2 linked regions of the Ruegeria pomeroyi DSS-3 genome follow. The protein of the gene in region 1 interacts with the protein of each later gene in a pairwise test. Links are inferred from orthologs where the notes say so. Each region holds a gene or a part of one and is shown on either strand. Other genes may lie near its edges.

Region 1 (16,275 bases):
TATCCGGGCGATGACATTCCGATCATTCGGGGTTCGGCGCTGCACGCGATGAACGGCACCGAGCCGTCGATGGGCGAAGAATCGATCCGCGCGCTGATGGCGGCGGTCGACGAGTACATCCCGACCCCGGCGCGTGCGGTCGACCAGCCCTTCCTGATGCCGATCGAAGACGTGTTCTCGATCTCGGGCCGTGGCACCGTGGTGACCGGGCGTGTGGAACGTGGCGTGATCAACGTTGGCGACTCGATCGAGATCGTCGGCATTCGCGACACCAAGACCACCACCTGCACCGGTGTGGAAATGTTCCGCAAGCTGCTGGACCGCGGTGAAGCCGGCGACAACATCGGCGCGCTGCTGCGTGGTATCGATCGTGAAGGCGTCGAGCGCGGCCAGGTGCTGTGCAAGCCCGGTTCGGTGACCCCGCACACCAAGTTCGAAGCCGAAGCCTATATCCTGACCAAGGAAGAGGGCGGCCGTCACACCCCGTTCTTCGCGAACTACCGTCCGCAGTTCTACTTCCGGACCACCGACGTGACCGGCACCGTGACGCTGGCCGAAGGCACCGAGATGGTGATGCCGGGTGACAACGTTGGCTTCACCGTCGAGCTGATCGCCCCGATCGCGATGGAAGACGGCCTGCGTTTCGCCATCCGCGAAGGCGGCCGCACCGTCGGCGCCGGCGTTGTGTCGAAGATCATCGAGTAATCGGTGATCCCCAGACGCACCGTCAGGGATGTGTCGAAGATCATCGAGTAATCGGTGACCCCGAGACGCACCTGGTTGCTCCAGGAGATTTTCCTCCGGAAAATCTGCCAGGTGCGACAAAGGTGACGAATAGAAAAGGCCGCTCCCCCGGAGCGGCCTTTTTTCATGTCCACAAACGAGCCAGCACACGAGATTATTCGACGAATAATCTCGCGCCAAACATAGGCCAGCGCCGTGTCCGACCGGTGGCCTGCTTCATATTTTGGGGAAGTTCGGGAGAAGGGTGGTAGCGTGAGGCGGACTTGAACCGCCGACCCCAGCATTATGAGTGCTGTGCTCTAACCAACTGAGCTATCACGCCGCAACCACGCGCGGTGACTACCTAAGGCCCGCGGCGGTGTCAAACGGATTCCGGACCTTTGGCGCCAATTTTTTCGGCCGCAAACGGGGGAGGGGGCGCTGCCTCGCTGCCGAGCGCGGTGACTACTCCCCCGGAGTAATTCGGGCGGAATGAAGAGGGTTCAGGCCTCCTTGTGGATCTCGACGCTGTGGGGATAGGGGATCGAGATTCCGCCGGCATCGAAGGCTTCCTTGACCCGGCGCGTCAGTTCGAATTTCAGCTCCCAGTAGTCCTCGGCCCGACACCATATCCGCGCGGTCAGATCGACCGAACTGTCGCCCAGATTGGTAACCCGAACCCAGGGGGCGGGATCGGCCAGAACGCGGCTGTCTGCGCTGGCGGTGCGTTCGATGATCTCCATCGCCTTGCCTGCATCGTCGTCATAGTCGATGCCGAAGACCAGATCGACGCGGCGGGTGTCGTGGGCAGAGTAATTGGTGATGATGGCGCCCCAGGCCTGACCGTTGGGGACGATGATCTGTACATTGTCCGGCGTTACCAGCTCGGTGGTGAACAGGTTGAGATCGCGCACCGTGCCCGAGGTGCCGCCAATGTCGACGAACTGGCCGAGCTTGTAGGGCCGGAACACCACCAGCATCACGCCAGCCGCCAGGTCGCTGAGCGTGCCTTGCAGCGCCAGACCGATGGCCAGAGAGGCGGCACCCAATACGGCGACGATACTGGTCGCCTCGATCCCGAAAATACCCAGCACCGCAACCAGCACCATGGCAAGGATGGCCCATTTGACCAGGCTGGCGGTGAAATTGCCCAGCGTCGGGTCAATCTGCGGGGTGGCATTGATGCGGCGGCGGACCAGCCCGGCAATCGTTCCAGCCAGGGTCCAGCCCAGGATCAGCACAACCAGCGCCTTGGCGGCGCTGACGAGAAGCGGCCAGATCACCTCGGCCTGGTTCAGATAGTCCTGCATGGTCTTGTATGCTCCTGTTGCGGCAGGTTGCCCAAAAAGCGAACCGCCCCGGCCGGGCCGGGGCGGCGGATAGGTACGGTCGACGTCTTAGCGCTTGAGCGAGTCGCGGATTTCCAGCAGCACGTCGAGTTCCGACGGGCCTGCGGGGGCTGCGGGTTCGGCGGCGGCCTCTTCCTTGGCGGCGGCTTCCTTGGCGCGGTTCACTGCCTTGACCAGCATGAACACGACCCAGGCGATGATCAGGAAGTTGAAGACCGCCATGAAGAAGGCGCCATAGGCAAAGACCGATGCCCCGGCCTCGCGCGCGGCGGCAAGCGAGGCATAGGCGGTACCGTCGCCGCCCAGGACGACGAAATTGTTGGTAAAGTCCACACCGCCCGTGAACAGACCGATGATCGGATTGATCAGGTCGTCGACCAGCGATTTCACGATCGCGGTAAAGGCGGCGCCGATGATGATCCCCACCGCCATGTCCATGACATTGCCCTTGGCGATGAAGGTTTTGAATTCCTGTAGCATGTAGTGTCCCCGTCTGGTTTCGTTGGTCGCTGTCTCGCCGGGCTTCGTATGTCGGCCCGGCTTGGTTTTTAGGAATAGCAGGGTGTTGTTGATCTGCACGGGGAAAAAACTATGCGAAATACGGATTTCTGCATCTCTTTCGGCCGTTTTCCGGCCTGTCCGGCACCAAACCGCCCATTTTGCCTGTTCGGTGCCACACAGGCGCATAGCCAGAGGCGCACAGACGGGTGCCTTCTCTGCGCGCTCAGGGGTCTTAGATTGTATCCGACACCACAACCGGAGACGCGCCATGTTTGATCTTGCCGAATTCCCTGTCAGCCAGCGCTGGCCCGCCACAAACCCCGATATCCTGCAATTCTACTCCTTTCCCACGCCCAACGGCGTGAAGGTGTCGATCATGCTCGAAGAGATCGGCCTGCCGTATGAGGCGCATCGGGTTACCCTGTCGGATGCCGATGTCAAAAGCCCCGAGTTCCTGTCGCTGAACCCCAACAACAAGATCCCAGCGATCATCGACCCAGACGGGCCGGACGGGCAGCCACTGGCGCTGTTCGAAAGTGGGGCGATCCTGCTGTATCTGGCTGAAAAGAGTGGCAAGCTGATCGGTGAAATCGCGGCCGACCGCGCCCGCATCACCCAATGGCTGATGTTCCAGATGGGCGGTGTGGGGCCGATGTTCGGTCAGCTCGGGTTTTTCTACAAATTCGCCGGTGCCGAGATCGAAGACCCGCGCCCGCGTGCCCGCTATGTGGCTGAGGTCAAGCGGCTGCTGGCAGTGATCGACGCGCAGCTGGAGGGGCGCGATTGGATCGCCGGCGATTACTCCATTGCTGATATCGCCATTGCGCCCTGGCTCAATACGCTGGCGTTCTACGGTGCGCAGGATCTGGTAGGCTGGCAGAACCATCCCAATGCGGTTGCCTATCTGGAGCGGTTCCTGGCGCGCCCTGCGGTGCAGCGCGGGCTGACGATCCCGGCGCGCGAGGGGTAACGCCCCTCAGACCCGGCGCGACAGGGGTAGAAAGACAAAGACGCCCAGTATCGCCAGCACGATGACAAAGGCGGCAAATTCGAAGGCGGCGGACACCGTTCCGGCGCTTTCGGCCCATTTGCCGCCCAGACCGGGCAAGATTGCGAAACAGGCGTAATAGACAGTGTAGAACAGGCCCATGCCGATGGCCCGCTGTTCGGGTTTCAGAACCCGGGCGGGCAAGCTGATCAATCCCGCGACCGGCACGCCCGACAGGAGGCCGATCAAGGCCATTGTGATCAGCATCGGCGGGACGCGGGGAAACAGGAACAGGGCGAGGCCAAAGAGGCTGAGGCCCGTCAACAGCACCATCGCGGGTCGCCCGGTGCGATCCGTCAGCCAACCGCCAAATGTGCCGGTGACGACAACGGTCCAGGACACGATGCTGATCGACAGGCCCGCCAGCTCCAGCGACATTCCCCTGTCGACAAGCGATGTGGGGCCAAAAGACAACAAGGCGGCAAGGCTGGCATTGAACGCGCCCCACGAGAACCCGGCGACAAGCACCGCGCCAAGAACCGCCCCCTGCGGCATGGCCCGGGCAGGTGCGCCAGAGGTGGCGGGTGCTGTGTCGGGGCGGCGATAGAACAGGAAAAAGGCAACCAGGGCCGTGGCAATCAGGCCGGTTTCGACCGCGAACGGAAGGGCAACACCACCCTGGGCCGCCAGCCAGGGCTGTACCACAAGCGACAGGCCGATACCGGCAGGCCAGGAGTTGATGAAGATCACCATGGCGGTTGCGATCTGGCGATTGGCGAACCAGTCGAGCACCAGCTTGCTCATCAGGACGTTCATCAGGATGCCGCCGATACCGGCCATCAGCCGGGCGGCGCTGAACACGCTCAACGACGGTTGCAGTGCCATGATCAGCGATCCCGCCGTCATCAGCGCCAGACCGAAAAGGATCACCCTTTCATCACCGAACCAGCGGGCGATGCCGCCGCCCGGCAGGGCAATCACCACCCCCGGCAGGAAATAGAGGCCCACGATCCAGCCGAGCCCGGCGATATCCAACGTATAGGTGTCAGACAGCACCGGACCGATGCCGCCGATGGTCGCGAATTGAAAAGCCATGGTGCAGCGCACCAGAAACAGCAGGATAAGAATACGCCAGTGCAACGCCATCGTTCCCCCCCCCGACAGCAAATGCGACCAGCTTCAGTATAATCCGTTGTCCGTCAACGAAAATCGCGTGCCGGTCAGGCGGGCAAGGCCCCGGTCAGCACATAACGCAGGACGGCGATCACCTGCGCGGGTGTTTCGGCAACCGCAAGGGCAGCGGCGTGTACCTCTTTCAGCGCATGCTGGTGTTCGGGCGGGCTGAGCACGATGATCGACTTGCCCAGCGCGGCGGCATAGCCGGCGTCAAAGGCGGCGTTCCACTGCTTGTACTTGTCGCCAAATCGGACCACCACCACATCCGCATCGGATATGCCCCTGCGGGTGCGGATGGCGTTGACCATCGCGCCCTTGTGGTCATGCCAGTATTTGTCCGGCTCGGCGCCCAGGATCGCCACGCCGCAATCGTCGCTGGCGGCATGATCGGTGACCGGGCCCGAAAACGCCAGGTCCAGCCCCTTTGCGCCGGCCACGATCTGCTCGCGCCAGTCGGTGTGAATCTCGCCCGACAGATAGACGTTCAGGGTCATGCCGCTCTCCTTCATCCGCTTTGGGGCGAGCCTAGGGTGCGGTGCCGCCGGGGGCAACCCCAGCCCCTCAGCGGCGGCGCGCGACCAGAAAGCGACGCGGATCCTTGGCTGGAAAGCTCTCTTGCTCGACCAGGTCAAAGCCCGCGCGGGTGATGGCATTGTCCAGCTCGGCCTCGGTCAGGAAGGTGACCGGGGGCGCCTTGCCCAGCAGCTGCATCACCGGCAGGGCCAGACGGATGGCGTAGAGTTTGAAGCTGTTTCGTCCCGTTCCGATGCAGAAGGTTTTCGAAATGAACAGCCCGCCGGGCTTCAGCCGGTCGTGAATGGCGGCCAGGCTGGCATCGAGGTCATCAACCAGATGCAGCAGGTTGAAGGCAAGCGCGGCATCAAACGGGCCTTCGGGCGGTGTCTTGGCCGGCGCCTCGACAAAGTCGACGTTTTCCACGCCTTGCTCGCGGGCCTTGCGCCGCCCCACCGCCAGCATCGCCGGGGCGATGTCGGTGGCAACGATTGCGGCCACATCGGGCGCCAGCCGCAAGGCGGTGGAGCCGGTGCCGCAGCCCAGTTCCAGCACCCGGTCACCGGGTTTCAGATGGGCCGCGGTGCGTTCGAGTGTATAGTCATAGGATGTCATGTCCGCGATCGGGGTGCGGGCGTATTTCTCGGCGACCTTGTTCCAGAATGTGGTGCTGTCAACCATTGGGTGCTCCTTTTGGCGGCAGAATAGATATGCGCAGAGTCAATAGAAATTGCCGAAATTCGCAGTTTGCTTATACAGGAATGCATGAGCGATCTGACCAAGCTGGACTGGAACCACATCCGCGCCTTTCTGAAAACCGCCGAGACGGGGTCGCTGTCGGCGGCGGCGCGGCGGCTGGACCTGACACAACCGACGCTCAGCCGTCAGGTCGCCGCGCTGGAACAGGATTTGGGCGTAATGCTGTTCGAGCGGATCGGGCGGACACTGGTGCTGACCGATGCGGGGGCCGACCTGCTGGAACATACGCGCGCCATGGGGGCGGCGGCGGATCGGGTGGCGCTGGCGGCCTCGGGTCAGGCGCAATCCATCGAGGGGCGCGTCCGGATCACGGCCAGCGACGTGATGTCGGCCTATGTGCTGCCGGAGGCACTGCGCCGCATCCGCGCGCAGGCCCCCCGGCTGGAGATCGAGGTGATCGCCGCCAACGATATCCGCGACCTGATGCGGCGCGAGGCCGATATCGCCATCCGCCACGTGCGGCCCGAACAGCCCGATCTGATCGCCCGGCTGGTGCGCGAGGCAACGGCGCATTTCTATGCCGCTTCCGGTTATCTCGACCGGCGCGGGCGCCCGGTGACCAAGGATGATCTGGCCACGCATGATTTCATCGCCTTTGGCGATGTGACCGAGATGCTCGGCCATCTGACGCCGCTGGGCCTGCCGCTGACGCGCGCCAACTTCCGCCTTGGTTCGCAAAGCGGGGTGGTGGCCTGGGATTACGTGCGGCAGGGGTTTGGCATCGCGCCGATGGACGATGGCGTGGCTGCCGCCACACCCGGCGTGGAACGCGTGCTGCCGCAGATGGAACCGCTGCTGTTCCCGGTCTGGCTGACCGCACATCGCGAGTTGCACACCAGCCGGCGCATCCGTCTGGTGTTCGACATTCTGGCCGAATACCTGACAGGGTAGAACGCAAAAGGCGCGCCGTCCTGGCGCGCCTTTTCATCAAGTACCGGGAACGGATCAGCCGCGCAGGGTGCCGCCGGTGGCCTTGGCGACCTTTTCGACGATCTTGGCGCTGACGGCCTCGATATCCTTTTCCTTGAGCGTGGTCTCGGTCGGTTGCAGGCGCACGGTGATGGCCAGCGATTTCTTGCCCTCGCCCAGCGAGCCGCCGATGAACTCGTCAAACACCCGCACATCTTCGATCAGGGCCTTGTCGGCACCGGCGGCGGCATTGACCAGCGTCAGCGCCTCGACACCCGCATCGACCACAAAGGCAAAGTCGCGCTCGACCGCTTGCAGGTCGCGCAGCGCCAGCGCGGCGCGCGTGGTGCCCGATTTGCGCGGCAGCGGCACCTCTTCGGGCCAGAGCACGAAGGCGACCGCCGGGCCCTTTACATCCATTGCCTGCAAAACGCGCGGGTGCAGCTCGCCAAAGACCCCCAGCACCTTTTTCGGGCCCAGGCAGATGCGACCATGGCGGCCGGGATGCCACCAGCCGTCACCGTCGCGCAGGATCTGCACCTTGGCGGGTGCGCCCATCGCGGCCAGCACCGCCTCGGCATCGGCCTTGGCGTCATAGAGGTCGACGGCGCGCGCGGCGCCGTGCACGTCCTTGGGCCCGGTGCGGCCCACCAGCAGGCCCGCGATCTGCGCCCGCTGTTCGCCCGGCTCGCCGCCGTGAAACACCGGCCCGGCCTCGAAGAGGGCCAGATCGGCAAAACCACGTGCCTGGTTGCGGGCGGCAGCCGCCAACAGGCCCGGCAACAGGTCGGGGCGCATATGGCTCATTTCCGACGAGATCGGGTTTTCCAGCATGGTCGCATCAGTACCGCCGCCGAACAGAGCGGCCGAGGCCTGATCGATGAAGGTATAGCTGACGCATTCGTTGTAACCGAGCGAGGCCGCTGTGCGGCGCGCCATCGACAGGCGGCGCTGCTGCGGCGTCATCACCGGTTTGGGCACACCATCGGTCAGGCGCGGCAGCGGCCTGCCCACCAGCTTGGTCAGCGAGGCGATACGGGCCACTTCCTCGACCAGATCGGCCTCGCCCTGCACATCGGGGCGCCAGCTGGGCACATGGGCCATGTTGCCTTCAAGCCGGAAGCCGAGCCGTGTCAGCGTCTGGCGCTGCTCGCTTTCGGGGATGTCCATGCCGACCAGCGACCGCACCCGCTCGGCGTCCAGCTTGTAGGCGCGGGAATGATCGGGCACCGCGCCCGCGATCACTACGGTCGAGGCCTCGCCACCGCAGATATCGAGGATCATCTGGGTCGCGTGCTCCAGCCCTTCGAGCGTATAGGCCGGATCGACGCCGCGCTCGAAACGATAGCGCGCGTCCGAGTTGATCTTGAGTGCGCGGCCCGCCAGCGCGATCTGCACATTGTCCCAATAGGCGCTTTCGAGGAAGACATTCACCGTCTCCTCGGTGCAGCCGGTGGCGTCACCGCCCATGATGCCGGCGATGCTTTCGGCGCCTTCATCGTCCGAGATCACCATCATGCCCGGCTGAAAGGTGTATTCCTTCTCGTCCAGCGCCTTGAGCGTCTCGCCCCCCGCGGCGCGGTGGACGCGCAGGTTGCCCTTGACCTTGTCGGCGTCAAAGACATGCAGCGGGCGGTTGTGGTCATAGGTCATGTAGTTGGTGATATCGACCAGCGCCGAGATCGGGCGCAGGCCGATGGCGCGCAGCTGGTCCTGCAACCATTGCGGGCTGGGGCCGTTGCGCACGTCGCGGATCAGGCGGCCGGTGAAGAGCGGGCAGCCGTCGCGGGTATCCTCGTCGATGGTCACCTTGATCGGACAGTCGAAATCGCCGGGCACCGGCGCATAGGCGCGGGTTTTCAGCGTGCCGATCCCGCGCGCGGCCAGATCGCGGGCGATGCCCGCCACGCCCAGCGCGTCGGGGCGGTTGGGGGTGATCGCGATCTCGATCACCGGGTCGACCTTGGCCGGGTCGTTCTCGGCCAGCCAGTCGATGAACCGCTCGCCCACCTCGCCCGAGGGCAGCTCGATGATGCCGTCATGTTCGTCGGACAGTTCCAGCTCGCGCTCGGAACACATCATGCCGTGGCTTTCGACGCCCCGGATGTTGCCGACCGACAGGGTCACGTCGATCCCGGGCACATAGTCGCCGGGTTTCGCCAGCACCACGGTGATGCCCTCGCGCGCGTTGGGGGCGCCGCAGACGATCTGTTTCTCGCCCTCGTTGGTTTCCACCACGCAGACGCGCAGACGGTCCGCATCGGGGTGCTGGCTGGCGGACTTGACATGGGCCAGGGTGAACCCGGCCAGACGCGCGGCGGGGTTCTCGATACCTTCGACTTCGAGCCCCAGATCGGTCAGCGCCTCGGCGATCTCGTCCACGCTGGCGGTGGTGTCGAGATGGTCTTTCAGCCAGGAGAGGGTGAATTTCATGTCGTCGTCCTGTCCTTGATGCGGGTCAGCCCGTCGCCGGTTCCGGAACGCTGCTGCCAAGGTTCGTTTTGGTCAAACCGGCTTTAGCGGATTAGGTCAGGATGGAAAAGAGCGGACCGCATATGCGCGGGCCGTCAGCTAGCGCTGCGCAGACGTTCCAGCACCCGCAACGAGGCATAGCCGTCAGGCGCCAGACCCTGATCCAGTTGATAGTCGCGCACCGCGTTGATGGTCAGCGGGCCGATCTTGCCGTCGATCTTCTGCGTGTTGAACCCGGCGGCGGTCAGGCGCTCTTGCAGCTCGATCCGCTCGTCCAAGGTCAGCGCCCGGTCGGCGCGTGGCCAGTTGCCCCGGATCGGCCCCCCGCCGGCGATGCGGTCGGCCAGATGGCCGACCCCGATCACATAGGCATCGGCGGTGTTATAGGTCTCGATCACCGCGAAATTGTCAAAGATCATGAAGGCCGCGCCGCTGTGTCCGGCGGGCAGCAGGATGCTGGCGGGGCCATGGTCGGGCACTGCGCGCCCCTCCAGATCGCGCACTCCGGCAGCGGCCCAGTCCGAGGGCATCCGCGTCAACTCGCGCCGGGCTGTGGTCAGGTCGAACCCCTTGGGCAGCAGCACCTCGATCCCCCAGGGCTGGCCGCTGACCCAGCCATTGGCCTTGAGATAGGCGGCGGTCGAGGCCAGCGCGTCGCTGGGGTCATCCGACCAGATGTCGCGGCGCCCGTCGCCGGTGAAATCCACCGCATGCTCCTGATACGAGGTCGGCATGAACTGGGTATGGCCCATCGCGCCCGCCCAGCTGCCGCGCAGATCGCGCAGCCGGGCATCGCCGCTGTCAAGAATACGCAGGGCGGCGATCAGCTGGCCTTCGAAGAACTCGGCGCGACGGGTGTCAAAGGCCAGCGAAGCCAGCGAACGCAGGGTGCTGTCTCCCCCGCGCACCGCGCCATAGGCACTTTCCAGCCCCCAGATGGCAGCGACCACATGGCGGTCGACGCCCCATCGCGCCTCGATCCGGGCCAGCAGGTCCCGGTGACGGGCCACGGCCTTGCGGCCGTTGGCGATGCGGGCCTCGGACACGGCGGTGTCGAGATAGTCCCAGATCGTCTTGGTGAACTCCGCCTGATTGCGGTCGCGCCGCACCACCTCGGCGTCATAGCTGAGGCCGGGCAGGGCGGCATTCAGCGTGGCGGGGGTGATACCGAGGGTCAGCGCGCGGGCGCGAAACTCGATCAACCAGGTTTGAAACTGCGCTTCGATATCCTGAGACACAGGGGTGAGCAGGTCAGGCCGCAGCACCGGGCGCAAGGATTGCGCCACCGCCGGGATCAACGTGGCGGGTGTTTCCGCCGCAACACTGCCGCCCAGGCAAAGCGCCAGAGATGTCAGGAACCGGATCATGGGTCGCGCCCTGTTTTGCTGCTCGGGCCCCAGCCTACCGCGAAAGCGGCGGCGGACAAAGTACTCACGCTTGTTGCGCGCGGATCTGTGCCAGCGCATCGCGCAGCATCGGCACCCGGCGCGGGCGAAAGCTCTGCCCGGTGATCACCAGATCGCGCATCCGATCAAGCCGGAACACCCGCACATCCTTTCGCAACAGGCACCAGGCGATCAGCACGCTGGAGCGATCCATATAAACGATGGACAGCGGATAGACGGTGCGCGAGGTGGCCGCACCATGCATGTCGGTATAATCGAAGCTCACCGCCATCTCGTCCCAGGCGGCGGCGCGCAGTTCGGCCACCGGGATTGTTGGCGGCTGGGGCCGGTCAAACCGGGTCGCGGTCAGCACCGCATGGGACAGCCGGTGCGACTGGCGCGGCGGCAGGCGGCCCTGAAGCTTGCGCAGAGCGGCGCTGGCGGCCTGGCTCAGCGCCGGGTCGCCGATCAGCTCCGCCTCGCGCAGACCCAGAACCAGCGCCTCCAGCTCGTCATCGGTAAAACCGAGCGGGGGCAGGGTTGCGTCCTCGATCAGGGTAAAGCCAAACCCCGCCTCGCCGTCGATCACGGCGCCAAGACCGCGCAGCGCGTCGATGTCGCGATGAATGGTGCGCGGCGAGACACCCAGGTCCTGTGCCAGCGCCGTCGAGGTATGCGGTGCCGGACCCGAGCGCAGCGCCTGCATCAACTGGAACAATCTTGCGGTTTTCGACATGGCGCAGGGTAACCCGGGGCTGATGACAGAATCTGTCACCATGCTGCCCTAATCAGGCAGCAGTTGAAATCAGGAAGACCCCCATGCTGACCCTTATCACCTTTCCCAAAGCCTTTGGGCTTTACTCTGCCAGCCCGTTTTGCGTCAAAGCCGCCTATCTTCTCACCCTGGCCGGTGAACCCTGGCAACGGCAGGATCAGACCGACCCGCGCCGCATGCCTCACGGCAAATTGCCGGTGTTGCGCACGCCGGAACGGCTGGTGCCCGACAGCGACGGTATCCGTGCCTGGCTGGAGTCGCGCGGCGCGGAGTTCGACCGTGGCCTGACCGATGCCCAGCGGGCAAGCGCGCGGGCGTTGATCCATATGGCCGAGGATCATTTCTATCCCTATCTGGTGCTTGATCGCTGGGGCAATGACGCGGTCTGGGCGATCATTCGCGACACATTCTTTGGCGAGATCCCGCGCCTGTTGCGCAAGCCGGTCACCAATCGGATCCGGGCGCAGGTGCTGCGCGGGCTCGATTTTCAGGGCATGGCCCGGTTCTCCGAAGCCGAACGGCGCGACCGGGTCGAGCGCAGTTTCGAGGCGGTGACCGCGCTTTTGTGGCAGAAACCCTTTCTGTTTGGCGATGCGCCAACCGGTGCCGATCTGTCGGTCGCACCGATGCTGGCCGCGATGCGGGCGACGCCGGTCGCGACCCCGCTGCAACGCCGCGTTGCGGGCGACCGGGTTTTGTCGGACTATATCGACAGGATGGATGCGACGCTGCCCCTGACATGACCGAGATTTGCGATCCAAAACTGGCCGAGGCGTTTGCGGCCTTTCCGGCCGGGCCGCGCGCGGGGCTGCTCAAGCTGCGCGCGCTGATCCTGCGCAGCGCCGCGGAATTACCCCAGGCGCAGCCCTTGCAGGAGACGTTGAAATGGGGCCAGCCCGCCTATCTGGCGCCGCGCGGGTCGACCCTGCGATTGGGATGCCCGCGTCAGGGCGGCTTTGCGCTTTATGTGCATTGTCAGAGCCGCCTGATCCCCGACTATCTGGAACAGTTCGAAGGCCTTGACCGGATCGAGGGGACCCGCGCCATCCTGTTTCGCAGCGCCGACGAGATCGACCCGATCCGGCATGGCTGGCTGATCCGGCGCGCGCTGACCTATCGGGTGCGGCGCTGAACCCGGGTGCCTGCGATAGAAAGGCGCGCCCCATGCCTGGAGGAACATGAGGCGCGCGCAAGGTGCGATAACCGAGGGAGGTCCGGTTTATCGCGAATGACCCGCGCACCCGTCAAACCGCAGGGGCGCGCGGATCGGAGGTTAGTTGACCGCCTTCGCCTCGATCCGTTCGGGCGTGTCGGCGGATTTGACCGAAGCGATCTCGATCCGGCGCGGTTTCAGCGCCTCGGGAATCTCGCGCTTCAGGTCGATATGCAGCATTCCGTTTTCGTGGCTGGCGCCAGTGACGCGCACGTGATCTGCCAGCGTGAAGCGGCGTTCGAACGCGCGGGTGGCGATGCCCCGATGCAGAAAGGTCCGCTCGGCCTCGTCGGCGGCCTTACGGGCCGAGATCACCAGGGCGTTTTCCTTGACCTCGACCGACAGGTCGGTCTCGGCAAAGCCGGCGACGGCGATCGAGATGCGATAGGCATCGGCCGCGGTTTTCTCGATGTTATAGGGCGGATAGCTGGGTTGCCCCACATCGCTGGACATGACCCTGTCCATCAGATCGGCGATCTGGTCGAAACCGATGCTGGCGCGGTGCAGCGGGGCGAAATCGAAACTGCGCATATGTCGTAATCCTCTTCTTCGAGCGATTGATGCCAAAAGCCCTCCGTCACGGACGGGCGGTTGCAGGCCCGGACCCCGCAATGCGGCGGCCCGGTCAAACTGAGATGGGAAAGCGAGAGCGCGGTTTCAAGAGCCGCCGGGGCGCAGGAACTTGGCCCCCGAGGTGCCGGACGACAGGCTGCCGCCCACTTGCAGACGGCGGATATTGGCCGCCGGTGCCGGGGCATTGGCGCGCAACTTCTGTTTCAGCGTGGCCACGGTATCGGCCAGTTCCATGCCATAACCGATGGAGCGCCCGTCGACCACGCCACCGGCCGAGACCAGTGACAGCACCCGGCCCCGGCTGCCCTCGCGCGCAAGGATGGCGGCCCCGGACGAGCCGAAGGTCACGTCGCAGTCAAAGGCGATCAGGCCTTGCTGGCGCCAGAGCATCTGGCAGGCGCGCTGACGCGAGATCGCCTCGGCCCGGCCCCGCCCGTAGGACGAAACGCTGATCTCGCTGCCGCTCACGTCGCCCGAATGCAGGGCAAACGGATCGGCCAGCGCGGTCGGCACCGGATCATCAAGCCGCATCAGTGCCACATCGACCCGGATACGCTCGGCCGAGACGGCACCCGAAGCCCGGAATTCGGAAGGTGTCACGATTTGCACGACCCGGCGGTCGGCCACCGAGGTGCCATCGCGGAACCCGGCGCGAAAGGTGATTTCGCCCGCGCGGTAATGCGCACCGGTGCGCCCGTCAAAGGCGCAATGGGCAGCAGTCAGAACCAGATCGGGGGCGATCAGAGTGCCGGTGCAAAAGCCCTGCTCGGCAATGTCCAGCCGCCCGACCGCTTCCCATCCGAACAGGTCGTCGCGGTCCGTCAGGCGGCGCAGCCCGCTGTTTTGTGCCAGAGCCGGGGTGACCAGCAGCGCCGCAAGGGCAAGGGCGATCAGACCTTTCATGGGCGCACGAACTTGGCACCCGAGGCGCTGCCCTGGCCGCTGGCCGACAGGCGGTTGACGCGCGGAACGGTCGGGATCTCGGCGCGTTTATGGCTGTCCAGCTCTCCCATCAGAAAGGTCAGGGTGTCGTCCAGCGAAGTCCCAAGCGCCACCCGCGCGCCATCGACCTCGGCCTTGGCCGAGACCACCGAGACGATGCGCGGCGTGCTGTCCGACAGGCTGAAGACGGGCGAGCCAGAAGCGCCGAAATCCACATCACAGGACATCACCAGCACGCCCTGCTGACGGGCCATGACGGCGCAGGCCTCTTGCAGCGAGGGCGCTTCGGCCCGGTCATGGGCATAGGATACGACCTGAACCGCATCACCGCGCATCGGGCGATTGCCGGTCTCGAACGGGACAACGGTGGTGTTGCGGATCGGCTGGCTGAGTTTCAACAGCGCCAGATCGTTGCGCACCCGCTCGGCGGTTACGGCGCCTTCGTAAAGATAGTCGGGATGATGCACCGCGCGTGCAACCCGGCGATAGGCCGAGGCTCGCCCGCGTCGCCAACCGGCCAGAAACTCGATCCGGGCCGGGTCGATCCGCTGTCCGGTTGTCTTGTCATAGAGGCAATGCGCGGCGGTCAGCACCAGATCGGGCGCGATCAGGGCACCGGTGCAAAAACCTGTGCCGTCGATATCCAGCCGCCCGACCGCCAGCCAGCTGCGCCCGGCATCGGTGGTCTCGAGGCTGGTCAGCCCGCTGTCCTGCGCGCCGGCGATGGTCGATACGGCGGCAAGAACAAATGCCAGAATGGATGTGCGCACGCGGACCTCCGCTTCTTGTGGTTGCGCTTCGGGATAGGGGGCGCATAGGGCGAAAATGGGGCGTGGTCGGGGCTTCTTGGCGGATATGCGCAAGCTGCCGCTTGCGCCAAAGGGTCAGGCTTGGCAGGGTCGCGCAAGGTTTGCGCCTGGCCTGACGCCAGCGACATCACGAGGGTTGCGACATGTCTCTGCATCTATCGGTCACGCGATGACATTGTCGGCAACCCGGTCATGGCTGGTGCTGGCGGGGCTGGCGCTCGGGGTGACAGTGACCAACGGGTTTGCCCGTTTCGCCTATGGCCTGCTGCTGCCGGCGATGAAATCGGAGATGCAATGGAACTATGCCCAGGCGGGCTGGCTGAACACCGCCAACGCGCTGGGCTATATCGCGGGTGCGGTGCTGACCATGATGGCGATCCGGCGTGTCGGTCCGGTGCGCCTGTTCATCACCGGGTTGATTGCCACCACGCTGGCGCTGCTGGCGACCGGTGCCAATGCCGAACTGTGGTGGCAAACGTCGTGGCGCATTCTGGCCGGGTTCTTTGGCGCGATGTCCTTTTCCACCGCCGGAACGCTGACTGCTGGCCTGTTTCGCAACGATCCGCGGCGCAACGCGCTCGCCATCGCGATCCTGTTCGGGTCGGGCGGGGGCTTGGGCATTGTGCTGGCCGGTGCCGCGCTGCCGCTGTTTCTGGAGGCCTATGGACCGGCAGCCTGGCCGCTGGCCTGGTATCTGATCGGCGGCGCCAGCCTGACCTTCCTGCCGCTGGCCCTGTGGGCGGCGGTGCAACAGCGCGCCCCTGTCCAGTCGCAGGCGGGGCATGCCCCACTGCCGCTGCGCCGGATGCTGCCGGAACTGGCGGGTTATGCCGGTTTCGGTCTGGGCTACATCGTCTATCTGACCTTTCTGTCGGCCTGGATGACCGAGCAGGCGGCCAGCGCGCCCTTCATCGCGCTGGTCTGGGTGATCCTGGGGCTATGTATTTCGGTTTCGCCGCTGGTGTGGCGGCCGGTGCTGGCGCGCTATGCCTCGGGTCTGCCGCTGGCGATGATCCTGACCGGTATCGCGGTTGGATCGGCGCTGCCGGTGGTGTTGCCCAATGGTCCGGCCCTGCTGCTGTCTGCGGTGGTCTTTGGCCTGTCGGTCTTCATGGCGCCGGGCGCGGTGACCAATTTCGCGCGCCAGAACCTGCCGCCCGAAAGCTGGGGCCGCGCGATCAGCCTGTT
Region 2 (14,741 bases), 1.2 Mb from region 1 along the record:
CATGGCGCCAGACCTTGTCGCCCCGGGCGATGTCGTCATGGCAGAATACCCCCAGCCCTTCGATTTCGGAGGGGGCGAGATAGCAGCGCACCATCATCATGCGCCTGTTCCTTCTGTCAAGGATGGCCGGGCCGCCTTCCGGACCGGAGAGAGGGGGCAGGCCCCCGCGCCTGGCGGCTTGCGCGAAAAAATCAAAGCGCCGATTCGCGGCGTTTTGCAACGGATTTTGCGCGGTGACCCGGGCGCTTAGCTCTCTTTGCGCTGATGCGCCAGCACGCCGTCCCAGCCGGCGGGCGCGATCTTGGGCTCGGGCGGGTCGGCGACATACGAGGGTGTCATGATCTGCACCCCGTTTTCGGTGAACACATCGAGGATGTTGCGGTGCAGATCCGAGGTGATCTTGGGGATGATCGCACCCCGCGTGGTATAGGCGTTGATCTGGTAGTTGACCGCGTAATCGGCCAGCCCCGCCCACAGGACAAAGGGCGCTGGCCTGGCCTTGAGCCCCTTGGTGCGCCCGGCCGCCTCGATCAGCATCGCCTCGACCTTGTCGGCGGGTTCCTCGTATCCGATGCCGACCGTGGTGTAGACAAGAAGGCCGTTGCCGTCGATATGCTTGGAATAGTTGATCACGTCCGAGTTCAGCAGCTGTGCATTGGGGATCGAGATCATCTCGTTCTTGATCGACTTCAGATGGGTCTCCATCAGCTTGATCTGCACCACATCGCCCACATGCTCGCCCACGCGGATGCGGTCGCCGATCGAGGTCGAGCGGCGATAGATCACGAAGAGGCCCGAGATGATGTTGTTCATCACCGAGTTCGAGCCCAGCGACAGCATCGCGCCCACCAGGATGGTCAGCCCCTGAAACGCGGCCGAATCCGACCCCGGAATATAGGGAAACGAGAACACCAGCGCGATCATCACGACCAGCACCCGCAGGATGTTGAAAGTGGGGCCGATCCAGTGCCGCTCGAAATCGCCCAGATCGAAACTGCCCGCCTCAACCGCGTCAAAGAACACTTTGAGGCCACGGATTACGTAGCGGGTGATCAGGGCGATGATCACCAGCGTGATCAGATTGGGCAGATAGCTGACAAAGCCGAACACGATGTTCAGGACCGGTGTTGTCACATAGGTCAGCAGCAGATGCGCCACATATCGCGTCTCGGCAAACGAGAGCAGCACCAGCGAGAGGTAGTAGTAGATGCCCAGGAAGAACAGGGCCAGAAGTACGAAGCTGAACCCGAAGCGGATCAGCGCGGCGATGGCATCGGCCTGAACCTGGGCGTTGGTGGCGGTTTCGAGCCTGGCAAAATAGCGCCGCACCAGGCGCGTGCACCAGCGGTTGAGCCGTCGGCGCAACCAGATCCCGAGGATGGTGAACAGGGCAAAGCCGGCGGTCCAGGCCAGCACCTGGACCGCGCTTTCCCTGCGGGCGCTGTCGGTGCGGGCGGCACGATAGTTCAGGATCGCAGCACGGATCGCGCTGCTTTGCACAGCGACCAGGGTCTCGATCTGCATCCGCTCCATTGACGCGTCCGCCGGGGTGACGGTAACGATCTCGACCCCGTCGGCCAGGATCACGATGCCGAAATCACTGTCTTTGGTGGTGATGGCGACGCTGGTGGCCGTTGAACCATCGGCCAGCGTCTCGATCCGCTCGACCACCTCGGCCGCGCGCCGCTCGGCGGGCAGGCCGCTGGCGCCGCGCAGGACAAACAGCCGCTCGCCGTCAACGATGACCGGGGCCAGCAGGCTGGGCTGGGTGGCTGTGTCGCCGGGCGTGGTCTGCTGCGCCAGGGCCGGCGGGGCCGCCAGCATCAGCGCGGTCAGCAGCAGGACAATCAGCGACCGGAGCATATGTCACCTTTTTCTGTCTCGGGTCCTTTGACTATAGCTGCGCGCTTGTACAAGCATAGCCCCCTTATCGTGCCCGGGGCGGCTTGCAATGCCACGGTTCTGCGCATAGGTTCCCGGAAATTTCGCGGGGCTGTTCCCCGTCACTCAGCACAAAGGAATGTCCCATGGATGGTGGCGCAATTGCCCAGTTTCTCCCGCTTATTCTGATCTTCGCGATCATGTATCTCCTGTTGATCCGGCCGCAGCAGAAGAAGGTCAAGGAACATCAGGCCATGGTCAGCGCGCTGCGTCGCGGCGATCAGGTGATCACCCAGGGCGGGCTGATCGGCAAGGTCGCCAAGGTCAAGGAAGACGGCGAGATCGAGGTCGAGATCGCCGAGGGCGTCAAGGTGCGCGTGGTCAAGTCGACCATCGCGCAGGTGCTGAACAAGACCGAACCGGCGAACTGAGCCGAACGAGGCGAAAAAAGGCAGGGTCATGCTGCAAATAGATACCTGGAAACGGGTCCTGATCTGGCTTGTCTGTATCGGCGGGCTGGTTTTGGCCCTGCCGAACGCGTTCTATACCCGCGTTGAACAGAGCAACGATGCCCGCGCCGCGATCGAGCTGCGCGGCGAAACGCCCGAGCTGACGGCTACGGCCGCGCAATGGCCCGATTTCATGCCGTCTTCGCTGGTCAATCTTGGCCTCGACCTGCGCGGGGGTGCGCATCTGTTGGCCGAGGTGAAGGTCTCGGATGTCTATGCCGCCCGGATGGACGCCATGTGGCCGGAAATCCGCAACAGCCTGCGCGATGCGCGCGACACCGTCGGCACCATCCGCAAGCAGCCTTCGAAACCGGACGAGATCCGGGTCAAGATCAGCCAGCCCGAGGGCATGAGCCGCGCGCTGGAACTGGTGCGCGGGCTGGCCCGCCCGATCCAGACCCTGACCGGGGCCGGATCGAACGATATCGAGGTGCGCGGCGAGGGCGACGAGGTCATCGTGACCCTCAGCGAGGCCGAGCGCCTTGCCACCGATGACCGCACCGTGCGCCAGGCGCTGGAAATCGTGCGCCGCCGCATCGACGAGGTCGGTACCCGCGAACCCACCATCCAGCGTCAGGGCGCCGACCGCATCCTGATTCAGGTGCCCGGCATCGGCAGCGCCTCGGAACTGAAAGAGATCATCGGCACCACCGCCCAGCTCACCTTCAACCCGGTGATCTCGCGCGGAACCGATGCCAATGCCCGTGTCGGCGTGGGCGAGAAACTGGCCCCCTCGCTGGATCAAGAGGGCGTGTTCTACACCATCGAAGCCGCCCCCGTGGTCACCGGCGAGGAACTGGTCGACGCCCAGCCCGCCTTTGACCAGAACGGCCGCCCGGCGGTCAACTTCCGCTTCAACACCTCGGGCGCGCGCAAATTCGGCGATTACACCCGCGACAATGTCGGCGCGCCCTTTGCCATCACGCTGGATGGCGAGGTGATCAGTGCCCCGGTGATCCAGAGCCACATTCCGGGCGGTTCGGGCATCATCACCGGCAATTTCACCGTCGAGGAAAGCACCAATCTGGCCGTTCTCCTGCGCGCCGGTGCCCTGCCTGCGGGGCTGGAGTTCCTCGAGGAACGGACCATCGGCCCGGAACTGGGCCAGGACAGCATCGACGCGGGCAAGGTCGCGACCGTGGTTGCATTCGTGGCGGTGCTGGGCTTCATGTGGGCCAGCTATGGGTTGTTCGGCATCTTCGCCAATATCGCACTGATCGTGAACGTGGGCCTGCTGTTTGGCCTGTTGTCGGTGATCGGCGCCACGCTGACCCTGCCGGGTATCGCCGGTATCGTGCTGACGGTCGGCATGGCGGTGGACGCCAATGTGCTGATCTTCGAGCGCATCCGCGAAGAGCTGAAGACTGCCAAGGGCCCGGCACGGGCCATCGAACTGGGCTATGAAAAGGCGCTGAGCGCCATTCTGGACGCCAACATCACCACCTTCATCACGGCGGTGATCCTGTTCGCCATGGGCTCGGGCCCTGTCCGGGGCTTTGCCATCACGCTGGGGCTGGGCATTCTCACCTCGGTTTTCACCGCGATCTTTGTCACCCGCCTGCTGGTGGTGACCTGGTTCGAACGCCGCCGTCCCAAGACGATCGAGGTTTGACATGCGCCTGAAACTCATTGCCGACGATACCTCGTTCGATTTCTTCAGCCGCTGGCGGATCTGGCTGGGCATCTCGGCCCTGCTGGTTCTGGTCGGTTTTGCCTCGTTCCTGATCCAGGGCCTGAATTTCGGCATCGACTTTCGCGGCGGCACCACGGTGCGCACCGAAAGCACCGAAGCCGTCGATGTGGGCCTCTATCGCGGCGCGCTCGACCCGCTGGGCCTGGGCGATATCACGATCACCGAGGTGTTCGACCCGACTTTCGGCCCTGACGAGAACGTGGCCATGATCCGCATTCAGGCCCAGGACGAGGCCGAGGCGGTCAAGTCCGAGACCATCGCCAAGGTGCAGGAGGCCCTGCGCAGCGTTGCCCCGGACATCAAGTTCGTCTCGGTCGAATCCGTCGGCCCCAAGGTTTCGGGAGAGTTGATCCAGACCGCGATCCTGGCGGTCACCCTCGCGATCCTGGCGGTGCTGGTCTATATCTGGCTGCGCTTCGAATGGCAGTTCGCCCTGGGCGCGGTGGCCGCGCTGGTGCATGACGTGGTGCTGACCATCGGCATCTTCTCCGAGCTTCAGATCCGATTTGATCTGGCCATCATCGCCGCGCTGCTGACCATTGTCGGCTATTCGCTGAACGATACCGTGGTGGTGTTCGACCGGGTCCGCGAGAACCTGCGCAAGTACAAGCAGAAGGACCTGAAAGAGGTCCTGAACCTGTCGATCAACGAGACGATGAGCCGGACCCTGATGACCTCGATCACCACGCTGCTGGCGCTGGTCTCGCTCTACGTGCTGGGCGGCGACGTGATCCGCGGCTTTGTCTTTGCGATGATCTGGGGCATCATCGTGGGGACCTATTCGTCGATCTTCGTGGCCTCGACCATCCTGCTGTGGCTGGGCGTCAAGCGCGACTGGTCCAAGCCCACCAATACCTCGGGCAACCAGTTCGCCGATATCGACGCCTGAGATCTGGTACCACGCCCGATCCCGGCTTGGCGCTAGAGGCGCGGCCGGGGTCGGGGCAGGTTACCGCTGATGGATCCTCTCTTCGCTCTTTCCACGCCCGAGATCGCGCTGCTGATCACCGCCGCCTTTCTGGCGGGCTGCACCCGCGGCTTTGCAGGTTTCGGCACCGCGCTGATCTACATGCCGCTGGCGGGGGTCGTGCTGGGACCGGTGGCGGCGATCACCACGCTGGTGCTGATGGATATCGTCGGGCCGCTGCCGATGCTGCCGCGCGCCGCGCGCCACGTCGACCGGGGCGATTTGGCGCGGCTTCTGCTCGGGGCGATGCTGGCGCTGCCTTTGGGGCTGTTCACACTGTTCCTGCTCGATCCCGGCGTGTTCCGCCTGTTGGTCTCGGGCGTGTCGCTGAGCATGCTGGCCGGTCTGGTGCTGGGATGGCGCTATCATGGCGCGCTGCGCCCCGGCGCGGTCACCGCCACCGGGGCCGCCTCGGGCTTTCTGGGCGGGGTAGCCGGTTTGCCGGGTCCGCCGGTGATCTTCGTCTACATGGCCAGCGCGAAACCGGCGGCGGCGATCCGGGCCAATATCACCTTCTTCCTGTTCGGCTATGACTGGATGGTGCTGGCGATGATGGGGCTGGCCGGGCGGCTCGATCCGGCCTGGATCGTCACCGGTCTGGCGCTGATCGTGCCGAATATGCTTGGCACCGTGCTGGGCACGGCGCTATTTGTGCCCGGATACGAGCGCGCCTATCGCCTCGCCGCCTATGGGCTGATCCTGTTCGCGGCGCTGGCGGGGCTGCCGTTCTGGACCCTGGGAGAGTGACATGCGCCTGACCGAAGTGACCTATTCCGACGCCCGGCCGGTCGATGGCTATGGGCCGGGCTTCTTCCGCGTCGGCGGCGTGGTCCATCACGGCGCGCTGCTGACCGGACCGGCCGGCCCCGGCCCCTGGGCCGGCTATCAGGACGCCTCGCCGCTGCTGGCGCTGGCGGGCCAGGTCGACGTTCTGTTCATCGGCACCGGCGCCGAGGTTGCCCATATCCCGCAGCCCCTGCGCCACAGCCTCGAACAGGCCGGATTCGGGGTCGAGGCGATGACCTCGCCCGCGGCCTGCCGCACCTATAACGTTCTCCTGGGCGAGGGGCGCCGCATCGCGCTTGCCGCCCTCCCGGTCTGAGCCTGCTCTTCATTTCGCTGCAAATGTTCCGGTGGGCGCGAGGGGCAGCGCCCCCCGCGCGCGCCCGCAAGGCGCACCGCGCGCCCGATGCGGCAAATCCCGCCTTTTGCCCCCCGCGCCAATGGGATAAGCGAAGGATATGACACTTACCGTCACCGATCTTGCCATTGCCCGCGGCGGCATTCCCGTGCTCGAAGGGTTGAGTTTCACGCTCACCCCCGGCCGCGCGCTGATCCTGCGCGGTCCGAACGGGGCGGGCAAGACCACGCTGCTGCGCACGCTGGCCGGGCTGCAACCGCCGCTGGCGGGCCGGATCGAGGGCGCTGAGGACAAGATCGCCTATGCCGGCCATTCCGACGGGCTGAAACCCACGCTCAGCGTCACCGAGAACCTGCTGTTCTGGGCCGCCGTCTTTGGCGGGCGGGATATCACCCCGGCGCTTGAGGGTTTTGCGCTCGGCGATCTGGCCGACCGTCACGCGGGCAACCTGTCGGCGGGGCAGAAGCGGCGGCTGGGCCTGGCGCGGCTGCTAGTGACCGGGCGCCCAATCTGGATGCTGGACGAGCCCACCGTCTCGCTCGACCGCGATGCGGTTGCGATGTTCGCCGATACGGTGCGCGCGCATCTGGGGCAGGGCGGTTCGGCCCTGATCGCCACCCATATCGACCTGGGGCTGGACGCCGAGGTGCTGGATGTCGGCCCCTATCGCGCCCGCCCGGCGCCGCTTGACGACCCGGATGGAGATTTCCTGTGATCGCCCTGTTGAAACGCGACCTGGTGCTGGCCTTTCGGGCCGGGGGCGGCTTTGGCCTGGGGCTGGCCTTTTTCCTGATCGTCACGGTGCTGGTGCCGTTTTCGGTGGGGCCGCAATCGGCGCTCTTGTCCTCGATCGCGCCGGGGGTGCTGTGGCTGGGCGCGCTTCTGGCCTGCCTCTTGTCGCTCGACCGCCTGTTGGCGCTTGATTGGGAGGACGGCACGCTCGACCTGCTGGCCACCGCGCCGCTGCCGCTGGAAGCGGTGGTGACGATGAAGGCGCTGGCCCATTGGCTGACCACCGGCCTGCCGCTGGTGCTGGCCGCGCCGGTGCTGGGGGTACTTCTGAACCTGCCCACCGCCGGCTTTGTCTGGCTGGTGGTCTCGCTCTTGCTGGGCACACCGGCGCTGAGCGTGGTGGGCACATTCGGCGCCGCGCTGACCGTGGGGCTGAAACGCGGCGGGCTGCTGCTGTCGCTCCTGGTGCTGCCGCTCTACGTGCCCACGCTGATCTTTGGCGCCGAGGTGGCGCGGCGCGGCGCGGCGGGGATGGAGGTGGCCACCCCTCTTCTGATGCTGGCGGGGATCACCGCCGCCGTGATCGCTTTGTTACCCTTTGCCAGCGCCGCTGTGCTCCGCGTCAATCTGCGTTGACGCAAGTCAATTGAGAACCGCCCCGCTTCGCACTAGATAGGACCCATGACGATATCGACGAGACTCAACGCGCTCTGGGAATATGCCAACCCGCGCAAGTTCCTGGCCCTGACCGAGCGGGTGCTGCCCGCGCTGTGGGTGCTGACCGCGATCACCCTTGTGGGTGGTCTGGTCTGGGGCTTTTTCTTCACGCCTGACGATTACAAGCAGGGCTCGACCGTCAAGATCATCTATATCCACGTGCCCGCGGCCTTTCTGGCCACCAGCGTCTGGTTCATGATGCTGGTCACCTCGCTGGTCTGGCTGATCCGGCGCCACCATGTCAGCGCGCTGGCCGCGCGTGCGGCGGCACCCGTGGGCACGGTGATGACGCTGATCGCGCTGATCACCGGGGCGATCTGGGGCCAGCCGATGTGGGGCACCTGGTGGGAATGGGATCCGCGCCTGACCTCGTTCCTGGTGCTGTTCCTGTTCTACCTCGGCTACATGGCCTTGTGGGAGGCGATCGAGGATGGCGATACCGCCGCCGATCTGACCTCGGTCCTGTGCCTGGTGGGATCGGTCTTTGCCGTGCTCAGCCGCTATGCGGTCTATTTCTGGAACCAGGGCCTGCATCAGGGCGCTTCGGTGCTGCGCGCGGGCGCGGTCAGTGGCACCGATACCGAGGAGAAGGTGAGCAATGTCTATGCCTATCCGCTGCTTCTGTGCCTGCTGGGCTTTGGTCTGTTGTTCGTCACGCTGGTCTTTTACCGCACCGGAACCGAGATCCGGGCGCGCCGGATCAAGGCGCTGATCGCACGGGAAAGGGCAAACGGATGATCCCCGATCTGGGCAAATATGCCGCCACGGTGCTGAGCGCCTATGGCGCCTCGCTGGTGCTGCTGATCGGTCTGGTGGTGCTCAGCCTGCGGCGCGGCCGCAAGCTGCGCGCCGAGATGGAAAAGATCGAACAAAGGATTTCGCGCAATGGCTAGGATTTCGCCGCTGATGGTGGCGCCGCCGCTGATTTTCGGCGCCTTCGTTCTGCTGGCGGCTGTCGGCATGTTCCGCGACGACCCCGATGCGCTGCCGTCGGCGCGCGAGGGGCAAGCGGCGCCGCCGCTGGTGCTGACCGCCTTTCCCGGCGCGCCGGGCTTTGACGATGCCACCCTGCGCGACGGCAAGGTGAAACTGGTCAACTACTGGGCCAGCTGGTGCGCGCCCTGCCGGGCCGAGCATCCGAGCCTTGAAAAGCTCGCGGGCGAGGGTATCCCGGTCTACGGCATCAACTACAAGGACAAGGTGGAAAACGCGCAGGCCTTCCTGGACGAGCTGGGCAACCCCTATGCCGCGCTGGGACGTGACGAACAAGGACGCACCGCGCTTGACTGGGGCCTCTACGGCGTGCCCGAGACCTATGTGATCGCGGGCGATGGCACTATCATGCTGCGCTTTGCCGGTCCGATCACCGCGCGGGTGATCGACAGCACCATCCGACCGGCGCTGGAAAAGGCCGCGGCGAAATAGGGAGCGCCGCCCCCGCCGCCCGGTCCCCCGGAGTATTTGCGACAGAGTGAAGGGGCGCGGGCGGCGCCTCAGGCAAGCTGGTAGGTCTTGAAGTCCTGCTCGACTTCCAGATATTCGTTGATCTCCAGGAAATCGCCCCGATCCGCCCGCCAGGTCAGATAGGCCTCGAGCGCGTCGGGGGTTTCCCAGATATGCATGACCACCTGTTCGTTGCGCTCGGGCGCCAGCATCAGATAGGCGCCAAGACAACCCGGAAAGTCCCGGGTTTCGGAGACCAGCTTTCCAACCAGCTCCGCAAATGCGTTGAATTTCCCGCGCTGAGGAGTGGATTTGACAATGACAACTTCACGCATGGACGCCTCCTGATCCCGGTCAGATTCCGTCAATTCGTTTAACAGCGCCTAAACTTGTCTGCGGAATACGAAATTTCTCCGGATTGGCCGGGCCACAAGCGGCGCCCGAACGCCCCTTCATTTCGCCGCAAATACTCCGGAGTGCGGGGCAGCGCCTCGCAAACGGAAAAGGGCGCCGCAAGGCGCCCTTTCTTCGGTCCGTTCGCTCAGGCTCAGCTGGCTTTGGCCAGGTTGCGCAGCACGTAATGCAGCACGCCGCCGTTCTCGATATATTCGATCTCGGGCGCGGTATCGATCCGGCACTTCAGCGTGATGGTCTTTTCGGACCCGTCGCCATAGGTGATGGTGCAGGGCACCTCTTGCAGGGGCTGGATGGTGTCCAGCCCGCTGATCGCCACGGTTTCATCACCCTTCAGGCCCAGCGACTTGCGATTGTCGCCGCCGGTGAATTCGAACGGGATGACGCCCATGCCCACCAGGTTCGAGCGGTGGATACGCTCGAAGCTTTCGGCGATGACCGCCTTGACGCCCAGCAGCGCGGTGCCCTTGGCCGCCCAGTCGCGCGAGGAGCCGGCGCCATATTGTTCGCCGCCGAACACCACCAGCGGGGTGCCCTGCTCCTGATAGGCCATCGAGGCCTCGTAGATCGAGGTCTGCTGCCCATCGGGCCCTTTGGTATAGCCGCCTTCGACGCCGTCCAGCATCTCGTTCTTGATGCGGATGTTGGCGAAGGTGCCGCGCATCATGATCTCGTGGTTGCCACGGCGCGAGCCATAGGAGTTGAACTCGCGCGGGGCCACCTGACGCTCGGTCAGATATTTGCCGGCAGGCGTGGTGGTGGCAAAGGAGCCCGCGGGCGAGATGTGGTCGGTGGTGACCATGTCGCCCAGGATCGCCAGCACCTTGGCGCCCGAGATGTTCGAGATGGTGCCCGGCTCGGTGCCCATGCCCTGGAAATAGGGCGGGTTCTGGATATAGGTCGAGGTCGCGGGCCAGTCATAGGTTTCCGCATCGGTGGTTTCCACCGCCTGCCATTTCTCGTCACCCTTGAACACATCGGCATATTTCGACTGGAACGCCTCGCGGGTCACAGTCCTGTCGACCAGTTCCGCGATTTCCGCTTGCGTGGGCCAGATGTCCTTCATGTAGACATCGTTGCCATCCTTGTCGGTGCCGATCGGCTCGGAGGTCAGGTCGATGTCCAGCGTGCCGGCCAGCGCATAGACCACCACCAGCGGCGGCGAGGCCAGGTAGTTGGCGCGCACATCCGGGCTGATCCGCCCTTCGAAGTTGCGGTTGCCCGACAGGACCGAGGTGGCGACCAGATCGCCCTCGGCAATCGCCTCGGACAGTTCCTTCTGGATCGGACCCGAGTTGCCGATACAGGTGGTGCAGCCATAGCCCACCAGGTTGAAGCCGATCTTGTCCAGATCCTCTTGCAGGCCTGCGGCCTCCAGATAGGCGCTGACGACCTGCGAACCCGGCGCCAGCGAGGTCTTGACCCAGGGCTTGCGGTTCAGGCCGAGAGCGGCGGCCTTGCGCGCCACCAGACCGGCGCCGATCATCACATAGGGGTTCGAGGTGTTGGTGCACGACGTGATCGAGGCGATCACGACCTTGCCCGATTCCATGGTATAGTCTTCGCCCTTGACCGCGACTTCCTTGCCCATCGGGCGCTTGAAGGTCTCAGCCATCTCGCGGGTGAATGCGGTCTTGGCATCGGTCAGCGCCACATAGTCCTGCGGACGCTTGGGGCCCGAGATAGCGGGCACGATGGTGCCCATGTCCAGGCTCAGCGTGTCGGTATAGACCGGGGCGTAATCGGCATCGCGCCAGAACCCGTTTTCCTTGGCATAGGCTTCGACCAGCGCGATCCGGTCCTCGTCGCGGCCGGTATTGCGCATGTACGCCAGAGTCTTGTCGTCAATCGGGAAGAAGCCGCAGGTGGCGCCGTATTCAGGCGCCATGTTGGCGATGGTTGCCCGGTCGGCCAGCGGCAGACGGTCAAGGCCGGTGCCGTAGAATTCGACGAACTTGCCCACCACGCCCTTGGCGCGCAGCATCTCGACCACTTTCAGAACCAGGTCGGTGCCGGTGGTACCCTCGACCATCTGGCCGGTCAGCTCGAAACCGATGACCTCGGGGATCAGCATCGAGATTGGCTGGCCCAGCATCGCGGCCTCGGCCTCGATCCCGCCAACGCCCCAGCCCAGAACGGCCATGCCGTTGACCATGGTGGTGTGGCTGTCGGTGCCCACCAGCGTATCGGGATAGGCGACTTCGACCCCGTCCTGATCGGTATCGGTCCAGACGGTCTGGGCCAGATATTCCAGGTTCACCTGGTGGCAGATGCCGGTGCCCGGCGGCACCACGCGGAAGTTGTTGAACGCGCCCTGGCCCCATTTCAGGAACTGGTAACGCTCCATGTTGCGCTCGTATTCGCGGTCCACGTTCATCTGGAAGGCGCGCGGATTGCCGAATTCGTCGATCATGACCGAGTGGTCGATGACCAGGTCAACCGGGTTGAGCGGGTTGATCTTCTGCGCGTCACCACCCAGCGCCTTGATGCCGTCGCGCATCGCGGCCAGGTCGACAACGGCGGGAACGCCGGTGAAATCCTGCATCAGCACGCGGGCCGGGCGATAGGCGATCTCGCGCGGGTTCTGGCCGCCCTTGGCGCCCCATTCGGCAAAGGCCTTGATGTCGTCGACCGACACGGAAAAGCCGCCATCCTCGAACCGCAGCATGTTCTCCAGCACCACCTTCAGCGCGGCGGGCAGTTTCGAGAAATCCCCCAGACCGGCCTCGGTGGCGGCGGGGATCGAGTAATAGGAAATGGATTTGCCATTGACGCTGAGCGTGCGGCGCGTCTTGGCGGTGTCCTGTCCAACCTTGATGGGCATCGTGGCCTCCCTCTCTTGGAGCGTGGAAATGGGATTCGCTGCGGGTTATCTGCATCACGCCCGCCTTGGGTTCAAGCACCAAGACGGGGGGTGCGTCAATTTTTGTATACCATTGCACACATGGGGGTGCAAGATGCGGTATGCAATGGTATACATATGTTTCCACAGGTTCAAGAAACCTTGATTGGCGCTGTGATCGGCGGGGCGGTAAAACTGGATCATCCCCTTGCCCAGCGATGGACCCGACCCGGATGAAAGCCCTGACGCTCTGCCTTGCCCTTGCCGCATCGGCACTGCCCATCGCCGCCCGGGCCGAGGGGCCTGTGGTGGTGGAACTCTACACCTCGCAGGGCTGCTCGTCCTGCCCACCGGCGGATGCAATCATGCACCGGCTGGCGCGCAGGGACGATGTGATCGGACTGGCGCTGCATGTGGATTACTGGGACTATATCGGCTGGGCCGACGAATATGCCGATCCCGCCCATACCCTGCGCCAGCAGGCCTATGCCCGCGCCGGTGGGCGCTCGATGATCTATACCCCGCAGATGATCATCCAGGGGGTCGAGGATGTGGTCGGCGCGCGCGAGGAAGAGGTGCTGGCGCTGATCGAGGCGCACAAGGCACGCCCGGCGCCGGTCGGCATTGCCGCGCGCCGCGTGGGCGATGACATCACCGTCACACTGACCCCGGGCACGGGGGCGCCCGGTGGCCCCTATGCGGTGCAGCTGGTGCGCTATACGCCGCTGCGCCATGCCTCGATCCGGCGCGGAGAGCTGGCCGGGCGCGAGATGGATTATGCCAATGTGGTGGACAGCTGGCAGGTGGTGGGCCAGTGGGACGGCCGCGGCGAACGGCGCCTGAGCCTGACCGCAACGGGCGATCTGCCGGCGGTGGTACTGGTGCAGCAGGCGGGGCCGGGACCGATCCTGGCGGCGGCCCGGGTGGACTGATCAGCCCGGCACATCCTCGTCCTGGGCGCCAAGGTCGAGCCAGGGTTTCCAGCGCCGGTGGATCCAGAACCATTGCCCCATGTGCTGGCGCACCATCTTCTCCAGATCGTCGTTCAGGAACTGGGTCATGGTGATCGGGTCGGTATGGGCGACCGGATCGTGCATCACAATCTCGAAATCCAGCCCGTTTTCCTGACGCACGGAATAGCAGGGGATCAGCACCGCGTCATATTTCAGCGCCAGTTCGGCATTCAGCACCGAGGTGACCGCGGGCTTGCCGAAAAAGCTCAGCTCGGCGCCGCCATGGGCGTGCAGGTCCGAGACGATGGCGATGATGCCGCCCTGTTTCAGGCTGCGCACCATTTCCATCATGCCGCGCCGGCCCTGTTCGAACATCGGCTTGCCCGTGCGCAGGAAGGCATCCACATAGATTTCGTTGAAAAAGGGATTGGCCATCCGGCGATAGAGGCAGCCGATCGGCTTGCCGCCGCGCGCCTGAAGCGCGGCGCGGGTGGCCAGGTAATGGCCGAAATGAGCGGTGATCAGCATCACCGGCTTGCCCCGGGCAATGGCCGCGTCAAAGGCCGCGATCCCGGGGCCGCTGACCCGGGCACCCTGTTGACGGCGGGTGAATTCGTCGGGCGAGAAATGCTCCATGATGGCGCGGCCCGCATTGTCGGGTACCGCGCGGCACAGGCGTGCGATCTCGGCCTCGGGCAGGTCGGGGCAGGTCAGTTCCAGATTGGCGCGAATGCGCTTGCTGAACCCCACCAGCGGGCCAATCGCGCTCATCAACCGGCCCATGGCGGCGATCCGGCGATCATAGGGCAGCAGACGCATTCCCCCGATCAGCCCGCGCAGCAGCAGATATTGCGCGTAATACGAGGCGCGCGCGCCTCGGCTGAGTTCGGATTTTTCAACGGGCATCGGGGTCTCTTAGCGGCTGTGCATCTCGCGATGCCACACATACAGACCCGCTCCGGCGATCACAAGCGCGCCCAGAATGGTCCAGAGGTCGGGATACTCGCCAAAGAACAGCGCGCTCCAGATCGCGGCAAAGCCGAGGCCGCAATAGGCATAGGGCGCCAGCATCGCCGCCTCGCCCTGGGAAAAGGCGCGGATCAGGCAGAGCTGGCCCAGCGTGCCGAACAGAGCCACCAGCGCGATCAGGCCCCAGGCAGTGGGGCCGGGGGGCTGCCAATGGGTGGGCACGATCAGGCTCAGCACCGCCGTGCCCACGAGGCCGGTGTAAAAGAGCGAGGTCCAGACATCCTCGTCCGGGCCGACGCGACGGGTCAGCAGGGCATAGGTCGAATAGCAGGTCGCCGCGCCAAGCGGGTAGAGCGCTGCGGGCTGGAACAGGTCCGAGCCCGGGCGCAGCACGATCAGCGCGCCGGTCAGGGCCAGGGCGATGCCCAGCAGGCGGCGCGGCCCCAGGCGCTCGCCCAGGAACAGGGCGGCGCCCAGCGT

Evidence for each region.
Region 2: the proteins of pheT (region 1) and secD interact in binary tests that used the Escherichia coli proteins (3 or more experiments, as listed by UniProt). The link is inferred for Ruegeria pomeroyi DSS-3 from one-to-one orthologs.

Annotation. Positions count from the first base shown.
Region 1 is NC_003911.12:3,686,156-3,702,430, reverse strand. What follows is about bases 6,654-9,702. They hold pheT (phenylalanine--tRNA ligase subunit beta), read right to left. Parts: upstream 9,352-9,702; coding sequence 6,955-9,351; downstream 6,654-6,954. Other genes in these bases: SPO_RS17665 (lytic murein transglycosylase), read right to left, coding at 9,486-9,702; SPO_RS17675 (LysR family transcriptional regulator), read left to right, coding at 6,654-6,900. In the rest of the region: tuf (elongation factor Tu), read left to right, coding at 1-705; SPO_RS17705 (mechanosensitive ion channel family protein), read right to left, coding at 1,227-2,033; large conductance mechanosensitive channel protein MscL, read right to left, coding at 2,121-2,552; SPO_RS17695 (glutathione S-transferase family protein), read left to right, coding at 2,842-3,543; SPO_RS17690 (MFS transporter), read right to left, coding at 3,550-4,707; SPO_RS17685 (YtoQ family protein), read right to left, coding at 4,782-5,231; SPO_RS17680 (class I SAM-dependent methyltransferase), read right to left, coding at 5,299-5,931; more of SPO_RS17675, read left to right, coding at 6,016-6,653; more of SPO_RS17665, read right to left, coding at 9,703-10,757; SPO_RS17660 (helix-turn-helix transcriptional regulator), read right to left, coding at 10,822-11,511; SPO_RS17655 (glutathione S-transferase family protein), read left to right, coding at 11,595-12,293; SPO_RS17650 (DUF1801 domain-containing protein), read left to right, coding at 12,290-12,682; SPO_RS17645 (Hsp20 family protein), read right to left, coding at 12,824-13,294; SPO_RS17640 (trypsin-like serine peptidase), read right to left, coding at 13,421-14,239; SPO_RS17635 (trypsin-like serine peptidase), read right to left, coding at 14,236-15,048; SPO_RS17630 (YbfB/YjiJ family MFS transporter), read left to right, coding at 15,257-16,275.
Region 2 is NC_003911.12:2,445,313-2,460,053, reverse strand. Bases 1,771-4,671 are described here. They hold secD (protein translocase subunit SecD), read left to right. Parts: upstream 1,771-2,340; coding sequence 2,341-4,002; downstream 4,003-4,671. Other genes in these bases: secF (protein translocase subunit SecF), read left to right, coding at 4,004-4,671; yajC (preprotein translocase subunit YajC), read left to right, coding at 2,028-2,312; SPO_RS11775 (mechanosensitive ion channel family protein), read right to left, coding at 1,771-1,863. Also shown: SPO_RS11780 (SET domain-containing protein), read right to left, coding at 1-100; more of SPO_RS11775, read right to left, coding at 247-1,770; more of secF, read left to right, coding at 4,672-4,972; SPO_RS11755 (sulfite exporter TauE/SafE family protein), read left to right, coding at 5,042-5,797; SPO_RS11750 (Mth938-like domain-containing protein), read left to right, coding at 5,799-6,152; heme ABC exporter ATP-binding protein CcmA, read left to right, coding at 6,292-6,906; heme exporter protein CcmB, read left to right, coding at 6,903-7,559; heme ABC transporter permease CcmC, read left to right, coding at 7,605-8,378; heme exporter protein CcmD, read left to right, coding at 8,375-8,533; SPO_RS11725 (DsbE family thiol:disulfide interchange protein), read left to right, coding at 8,526-9,065; SPO_RS11720 (antibiotic biosynthesis monooxygenase family protein), read right to left, coding at 9,134-9,418; aconitate hydratase AcnA, read right to left, coding at 9,631-12,321; SPO_RS11710 (DUF1223 domain-containing protein), read left to right, coding at 12,573-13,271; SPO_RS11705 (lysophospholipid acyltransferase family protein), read right to left, coding at 13,272-14,198; SPO_RS11700 (DMT family transporter), read right to left, coding at 14,208-14,741. UniProt on the Escherichia coli protein: Part of the Sec protein translocase complex. Interacts with the SecYEG preprotein conducting channel. SecDF uses the proton motive force (PMF) to complete protein translocation after the ATP-dependent function of SecA.